Regions from separate parts of the Dorea sp. genome, predicted to be linked through region 1. Evidence: predicted binding sites of a transcription regulator. Region 1 holds the regulator's gene; the other holds the start of a gene.
What was found. Region 1 encodes Rex, which represses fermentation and respiration genes when NADH is low (regulators of the CRP and FNR family bind a similar motif). Its sites were predicted from a motif close to ATTGTTAANTANTTAACAAT; they were not measured.

Region 1 (4,447 bases):
TTCCAGAATTTCTTTTGATGCAATATCCAGGTGGTTGGTCGGCTCATCGAGGATCAGGAAATTCGCCTCTGAAAGCATCAGCTTTGCAAGAGAAACACGTCCTCGTTCCCCACCGCTCAAAGAGCTGATCTGTTTGAATACATCGTCTCCTGTGAAAAGGAAGGCAGCAAGTACATTGCGGATCTCTGTATTGGTAAGTGCCGGGTAATCATCAGAGATTTCATCAAAAATGGTCTTTTCCATATGAAGTACATGATGTTCCTGGTCGTAGTAACCGATTTTTACATTGGAGCCAAGGGTGTAAGTTCCGGAGTCGGCTGCAATGACATGGTTCAATATTTTTAAGAGCGTGGTTTTACCGGTTCCGTTATCACCGATCACAGCCACATGCTCGCCACGTTTGATCTCCAGATTAATATCTGTAAATAATTCCTGCCCCGGAAATGATTTGCATAAGTGCTCGATGGTTAAGACGTCGTTACCGCTGACGCAGGAAGGTTCAAGTTTCAGATGGATGTCGGTATTGACTTCCACCGGTTTTTCGATGGTCTGCATCTTTTCAAGCATTTTTTCACGACTTTCTGCCCGCTTGATTGATTTTTCGCGGTTGAAAGAACGCAGCTTTTCGATGACAGCTTCCTGATGCTTGATTTCTTGCTGCTGATTCAGGTATTCTTTCAGACGGATATCACGGAGCTGCTGCTTCTTGGCAGCATAATCGCTGTAATTTCCCATGTAAGTACGAAGAGTGCCAAGCTCGATTTCCAGAACTTTTGTCACAACTTTGTTTAGAAAATAACGGTCATGTGAGACGATAAGTACGGCTCCCTGATAGTTTAAAAGATAGGTTTCCAGCCATGCGATGGAGTTCAGATCCAGGTGGTTGGTCGGCTCATCCAGAAGCAGAATATCCGGTTTCGTGAGCAGAAGTTTGCCAAGGGAAACACGGGTTTTCTGACCTCCGGAAAGAGTATCTACGGGTTTTGTAAAATCAGTTTCTGTAAAACCAAGCCCCTTTAAAACACCGGTGATCTCGCTTTCATATGCATAACCATTTTCGCGCTCGAAAGCCGCAGTAAGGCGGTTATAAGTTTCTAACCGGTCATTTAAGGCTTCGCCGGATAGGTGCTTTAATTCCATCTCGATCTCGCGGATACGCCGTTCCATCGCGATAATATCGGATTTTGCGGTCTTTACTTCTTCGTAAATGGTGTTCCCACTCTGCATTTCCTGATGCTGGGCCAGGTAGCCTAAGGTCTTCCCCTTTGTGAGGATGACATTCCCTCCGTCCGGTGCAAGTTCACCGACGATCATCTTAAGAAGGGTCGATTTTCCCGCTCCGTTCGGTCCGACGAGAGCGGCTTTTTCATGATCCTCTATATGAAAAGATCCATCATTCACAATGAGATGTTCCCCAAAGGATTTCTGGATCCCGTGACATGCTAATATCATAAATTTCCTCCTAAATATGGATACATTATTCTGTCTGTATTCCTAAAATGCATTTGCATATGCTACTTTATTATAACGGAAATTGTATAAAATTCAACAATAGTTTGACAATAATCTTTCAATTTTATATAATTATCCTAGACTAAGATTGGAAGGGTGAATATATTGGAAGAAAGAGAGATTTCTCGTGCTGTCATCAGAAGACTGCCGAGGTATTACAGATATTTGGGTGAACTGTTGGAAAATGGTGTAGAACGTATCTCTTCGAATGATCTGAGCAAGCGCATGAAAGTAACAGCATCTCAGATCCGTCAGGATCTTAATAACTTCGGAGGATTCGGACAACAGGGATATGGTTATAATGTAAAGTATTTATATACGGAGATTGGAAAGATATTAGGTTTGGAAGAAGATCATAATATTATTATTATCGGTGCCGGAAATCTTGGGCAGGCACTGGCAAATTATGCAGCTTTTGAAAACCGTGGTTTTATCCTGAGAGGGATTTTTGATGTCAATCCAAGACTTCAGGGCGTATCGATCCGTGGTGTGCCGATCCGTATGATGGATGATCTGAAGACATTTGTACAGAACAATGATATAGATATTGCTGTTCTTACAATTCCGAAGGAAAAAGCAATTGAAGTAGCAAACATGCTGGTGGAAAACGGTGTGCGGGCTATCTGGAATTTTGCACATACAGATCTGAACCTTCCAGATAATGTTGTGGTTGAAAATGTGCATTTATCAGAGAGTCTGATGCAGCTGTCTTATAACATCAGCCGCTACAAAGAAGATCATAAATAAAAACATAAAAATGACGTGTAAGAGTAATCTGTAAGGCGGATATACTTTTACACGTCCTTTTGTCAACTTGTGTTCTACAGAAGCCGCCAGTGGCGGCTTCTGTAGATTACCAAAGTACCTTTATCAAAATTATCAGGATTCAGGTTGCGTAAATATGTCAGTTGGGAGATGATGATATGCAGTATTTGGTAAATGCAGCGCAGATGAAATCTGCAGATCAATATACCATTCAGAAGTTAGGTGTTCCGTCACTGGAATTAATGGAACGTGCCGCAGACGGATGTATACAGATAATGGAACAGGAAAAAATGGATTTTTCGGATGTCTGTGTCGTATGTGGAACGGGAAACAACGGAGGGGACGGATTCGCAATTGCGAGAATGTTATTAGAAAAAGATTATAAAGTACAGGCATTTCTGGTAGGAGATGCGGAGCATTGCACGAAAGAAACGAAAGAACAGATCAGGAAACTGGAGGCATGCGGCGGAAAAGTCAGATACTGTATACCGGAAGACGGACATTACAGTCTGGTGATTGATGCGGTATTCGGTGTCGGTCTCAGCCGTGATGTGGACGGAATTTACAGACAGGTAATAGAATGGATGAATGCACAGGATGCAGTAAGGTTTGCAGTAGATATCCCTTCCGGATTATCTGCAACAACAGGATGTGTGCTTGGATGTGCATTTGAGGCGGATTATACGGTCACATTTCAGTTCAAAAAGCTTGGACTGGAACTGGCACAGGGAAGAAAATATGCCGGAAAAACGGTTGTCTGGGATATCGGGATCTCTGCGCAGCCGCTGATGGATGATACGGATATAGTAAAAAGTGATGAAAAAGAAGATTACAGAAAGCTCCTTCCAAAAAGAGAAGAAGATTCTAACAAAGGAAGTTATGGAAAACTACTGATAATTGCAGGAAGTAAGGGCATGGCAGGAGCCGCATATCTGAATGCGCATGCTGCATATATGGCAGGAGCCGGACTTGTGAGAATATATACTGCAAAAGACAACAGGGCGATTCTTCAGACACTTCTTCCGGAAGCAATCATTACGACATATGAAGATTTTGAACAGGTAGAAGTAATCCGGTTACTGGAGTGGGCAGATGCAGTCTGTGTCGGATCAGGACTTGGACAAAGTAAAACGGCAGAAAGAATATTAAAAACAGTGATTGATTATGTAAGAGTTCCATGTCTGATTGATGCAGATGGGCTGAATCTTCTGGCAGATAATAAGAATTATTTAAGACATATAGAAGGAAGAAGATTTGTGATCACACCACATATGAAGGAAATGTCAAGAGTAACAGGAGATTCTGTAGAAAATCTGAAAAAAGACAGAGTGGAGTTCTTAAAACAATTTGCGGAGACACTTCGTATTGTATGTGTGTTAAAAGATTCCAGAACGCTGATCGCAGGAGAAGAAAGAGGAATCCGGTTAAATCAGACAGGTAACTGTGCTATGGCAAAAGCAGGATCCGGTGATGTGCTTGCAGGTATCATTGCGGGATTTATGGCACAGGGAAAAGAGCTGGAAGAAGCAGCTTCTCTTGGTACTTATGTACATGGATTGTCCGGTGACCTTGCAAAAATTGAAAAAGGCGTATATAGTGTAATGGCGAGAGATCTGATAGAATATATCAGTAAAGCATTAATGGAACTGGAGGAATAATAACAGTGAAACAATATACAAGAGTTTTAGCCAGAGTCGATTTGGATGCGGTTGAATATAATATAGAGATGATGAAGAAGAATATCGAGGAAGGTACCCAGATCATGGCCGTTATTAAGATGGATGGTTATGGACACGGTGCTGTACAGATCGCAAGACTTCTGGAAGCAAAAGATTATATCTGGGGTTATGCGGTTGCGACACTGGATGAGGCTATTTTGTTAAAAGATGCGTGCCTGAAAAAGCCGGTACTGGTGCTGGGGTGCATTTTCCCGGATCAGTGGGAAGTTATGTTGCGTAATGAAGTCCGTATGACACTTTACAGCTATGAGATGGCAAAAGAAGTATCAGAACTTGCGGCAGCGATGGATTGTAAAGTCTATGCACATATCAAACTGGATACGGGAATGTCAAGACTTGGATTTCAGATTACAAAAGAAAATGCAGATGTGATCGCAAAGATCAGTAAGCTTCCGAATATTGTTATGGAAGGAATGTTTACACATTTTTCA
Region 2 (4,447 bases), on a different contig from region 1:
ATCCTGTATCCTGGATCAGCCATTCTCCATCAATCTTTACATATTTGTCTGTGTAGATTGCAGATCCTTCTACCTGAAGTCCTTCATATGGATCGCCTTTTGCGAAGATCAGCATATCCTGCAGATACCATTTTCCATATGCTACTGTATCACTTTCGAACCATATCTGCGGATTGTGTCCCTGGTGCAGTGTGATCTCTGTCTTTGGCATAGATTTTTTGAAGTAATCTGTGATCTCCTTTGGTCCGTGGAATACAAGTTTACCATTAGAGTATGCTGTCTCGATGTCTGGTGCCATTGTTGTCTCCAGTTCATCCCAGTTCTTTGTATCCAGTGCGCAGAAATATTTGCTCTTTAATTCTTTGATCGCCTGTACATCTTTCAGACGCTGTATCTCTTTTTCTAATGCTTCAAGACGTTCTTCTACTGTCATGATATTCATCCTTCCTTAAATTATATATAGTAGTTTTTCTATCTTAGATTTCCATACCTACTTTGTATGCATCAGCTGTTGCATCGATACCCATGTTAACCTTCTTTGCATCACCGATTACGTTGTATGCGATTCCGAGTTCTTCACATTTTGATGTCAGATCTTCTGTCGGACGTGATTTTGCACCTGTTGCTAATACTAATGTATCGAAGCTGCGTGACTTATTGCTTGTCTTTTTGAATTTATCTGTAAATTTGTAATCAACAGTATGATCACCGATTGCTGTTACTTTGCTTCGGTTGCTCTTCTGGATTGTCTTTCCAGGATATTCAATATCAAGGAACATACTGCGGAGCATACCCATTGCTTTTCCAACACGTCTGCTGTCCATAACACGGACATTTTTCTCGCCTTTGTTAACCAGATACTGTGCTGTCTCGCATCCAACAAGACCACCACCAAGGATCAGGATTTCTCCTTTTGCTTCTGCTTTACCGGCAAGTACATCTTCAGCAGTTACGATATCTGCTCCGTCTACTCCCGGAAGATCTGGCATTGCAAATTCAGAACCTGTAGCTACTACTACATGATCTGGTTTTACTTCTGCGATCATCTCTGGTGTAACAGTTGTATTTGTCTTAATCTCGATACCCATCTTCTTGCACTGTTCAACTTCCCATTTCACAGCATCTTCAAATTCCTGTTTCTTAGGAGCCTTACCAGCTAATACGAATCTTCCACCCGGACATTCAGATGCTTCATATACAACTGGATTGTGTCCACGTTCTTTTAATATCTCAGCTGTTACAAGTCCACCGATACCTCCACCGATGATCATAACGTTTTTCGCTGTTTCTGCCTTTGGCATTCCCTTGTATTCCAGACACAGCATTGGGTTACGTGTACATGTGATATGTGTAGCCTTAGGATCGATAACTTTATCGTAGCATCCTTCTGTACATCCGATACAACGACGGATATCACATTCACGTCCTTCTTTTGCTTTGTTACACCATTCTGCATCTGCAAGCTGTGCACGTCCTACAGCGATCATGTCAATGTCGCCATCTTCGATCAGCTTATTAGCAAGTTCTGGCATATTAACACGTCCAACACCAATTACAGGAATGTTGATTGCTTTTTTGATCTTTGCGATGTTTTCCATATTGAATCCTGGCTCCAGGTTATATGGTGGTACTTCGTATACGGTTGCAAGACTTCTTGCATTACCTCTTGATAAGTCGATTGCATCTACTCCGGCTTCTTCTGCCCAGTTAATGAACTGGATGGTCTCTTCTACAGTTGTAACCTTTGGAAGCATCTCATCTACTGCATCCAGACGCATCAGTAATGGCATGTCTTCCGGCATATTTGCACGCATCTCACGGATGACTTCAAGATTGAAACGGCAACGGTTCTCAAGGCTCTGGTTACCATATTCATCTGTACGTGTATTCAGTGATGGGTTCATGAATTCGTGTGGCAGATATGTATGTGCTCCGTGGAGCTCCAGTGCATCGAATCCAGCTTCCACTGCAAGTTTTGCAGATGCTCCGAACTGTTTTATGATCTCATGGATACGTTCTACTGTAAGTGTCTCTGGAGTTTCCAGTTTATTTGTCTTATCAAAGAAGTCCGCTGGTACAAAACCGCCGTGCCAAATCTGTACGGCTGCTTTTCCACCATTATCATGGATTGCTTTTGTTACTTTCTTAAGTTCGTCTCTGTGATGCTCATTGTAAAGTCCGAGGTACAGATAAGCATGACATTCTGGACAGATAGATACAAGCTCTACTATATTTAATCCACATCCGCCAGCTGCTCTTGCTGCGTGATATGCAGGCAGGTCATCTGCTACGTCGTGTTTGTTCTTTACCAGCTTTGTGTTCATACCCGGAAGTACGATTCTGTTTTTCAGTTCCAGTCCTCTTAATTTAATAGGTGAAAACAATGCATCATAACTCATTTTCGAAATCATCCTCTTTTCTTTCGTTTTTGTAATTGAAGCCATTGTCCCGAAGATCGGTCCGGTCAGGTACGGGAATTTCTGCCGGTGCTTGCGGAACGTATCTGTTTTACGGTAGTAAATCATTTATATCAGCTTTAATACTGTCTTTCGAAAAGCTTGTCTAAATTTTAACATGTACATATTGCCCATGTCGGAACAAAACAAGAATTATAATGCACAAACAATGTACAAAAAATCAAATTTTCCTGTCACAAATCACTAGTTTTCTTCTGTTTTATTTCATTTCCTGTAGTGAAATTCAAAAAAATGTCTGTATTTTCAGAAGTAATTTCTCATGAATTTCTCAAAAAATGTAGATTATTTAACAAAAAAATGTGAAACATGCCACTCCTTGTTCGTTTATACTTAAACGCAACAGATAAATTTCACAAAAATGTTCAGGAGGAAATAAAATGATCACAGATATGAAAAACGCAAAGCTTTTCAGTCCATTAAAGCTCGGAAAAACAACTTTAAAGAACCGTATCGCAATGGCACCGATGAGCATGCATTATGAAGCAACTAACGGAACTGTACCAAAACAGCTGGCAGATATCTTCGTACGTCGTGCAGAAGGAGGAGCAGGCTACGTAGTAATCGACGCTGTAACCGTTGACCATAAATACTGGTATATAGGAAAAACTACAGCACTTGATAAGGATTCACTGGTACCACAGTTTGCAAAATTTGCAAAACGTGTCACAGATGCAGGAAGCGAACTGATCCCACAGATCATTCATCCAGGCCCGGAATCCATCTGTGCCATGAAGGGAATCACACCGATCGGACCATCTGTCAATACAAATGCAAATGGTGATGTATCAAGACCTGCTACTATTAAAGAAATCCAGAAAGTCATCAAACAGTACGGACAGGCAGCACGCCGTGCAGAAGAAGCAGGATGCGGCGGTATTGCATTACACGCAGCACATGCTTACATGCTTCCAGGTGCATTCCTCTCTCCACTTCGTAACAAACGTATGGATGAATACGGTGGAACCATCGATAACCGTGCCCGTCTGATCCTTGAGATCATCGAAGAATGTCGTAAGAACGTCAGTCCAGACTTCCCGATCATCCTTCGTATCTCTGGTTCTGAGCGTGTAGCAGGTGGTAACGGATTAGATGAAATGTTATACCTTGCTCCAAAATTTGAAGCAGCCGGTGTTAATATGTTAGAAGTATCCGGTGGTGTTCAGTATGAAGATATGCAGGATATCATCCCTTCACACAGCCAGAAGATCGGACGTAACGTATATGAAGCTTCTGAGATTAAGAAAGTTGTTAATATCCCGGTATTCGTTGTAGGTAAGATCAACGATATCCGTTATGCAGCTGATATCGTAGAGCGTGGACTTGTAGATGGTGTTTCTCTTGGACGTCCATTACTTGCTGATCCAGACCTTCCGAACAAAGCATACGAGAACCGCTTTGATGATATTACTCCATGTGCATCTTGTGGTGGACGTTGTATCACACCAAAGGATCCTACACATCCGGTATGTCAGTGCCACATCAACCCACTGATCGGTCATGAATATGACTATCCATTCAATCCGGTTGATGAACCAAAGAATGTTCTGGTTATCGGAGCCGGCCCTGGTGGAATGTACGCTGCTGTTATTGCTGCTGAACGTGGACATCACGTAACTGTATGGGAGAAGAAGAACCAGGTTGGTGGTCAGCTTGCACTGGCTGTAGTATCTCCAGGAAAACAGGAAATGTGTAAATGGCTCTCTCACCTTACATACCGTGCAAACAAAGCCGGTGTTACATTTGAATTCAAGAAAGAAGCTACTGTAGAAGCTGTAAAAGAGTTCGCTCCGGATGCAGTTATCGTAGCAACTGGTGCAAGACCATTTATCCCACCATTTATCAAAGGTCTTACAGACTACCCTGTAACTACGACACACGACATCTTAAGCCGTAAAGTAACCGTACCTAAGGGAACTGTATGTATCTTAGGTGGTGGAGAAGTTGCCTGTGAGACAGCTGAGATGCTGATG

Region 2: the regulator Rex is predicted to act here: its motif matches at 2,752-2,771, upstream of ACWJAF_RS03265 (oxidoreductase).

The regions. Positions count from the first base shown of each region.
Region 1 covers NZ_CDRRQK010000002.1:14,700-19,146, reverse strand. Annotated here, with positions in the region: gene ACWJAF_RS01095 (ABC-F family ATP-binding cassette domain-containing protein) at 1-1,452, opposite strand, end outside; gene ACWJAF_RS01090 (redox-sensing transcriptional repressor Rex) at 1,618-2,259, shown strand; gene ACWJAF_RS01085 (NAD(P)H-hydrate dehydratase) at 2,436-3,935, shown strand; gene alr (alanine racemase) at 3,941-4,447, shown strand, end outside.
Region 2 covers NZ_CDRRQK010000004.1:113,998-118,444, forward strand. Annotated here, with positions in the region: gene ACWJAF_RS03255 (nuclear transport factor 2 family protein) at 1-433, opposite strand, end outside; gene ACWJAF_RS03260 (oxidoreductase) at 477-2,399, opposite strand; gene ACWJAF_RS03265 (oxidoreductase) at 2,855-4,447, shown strand, end outside.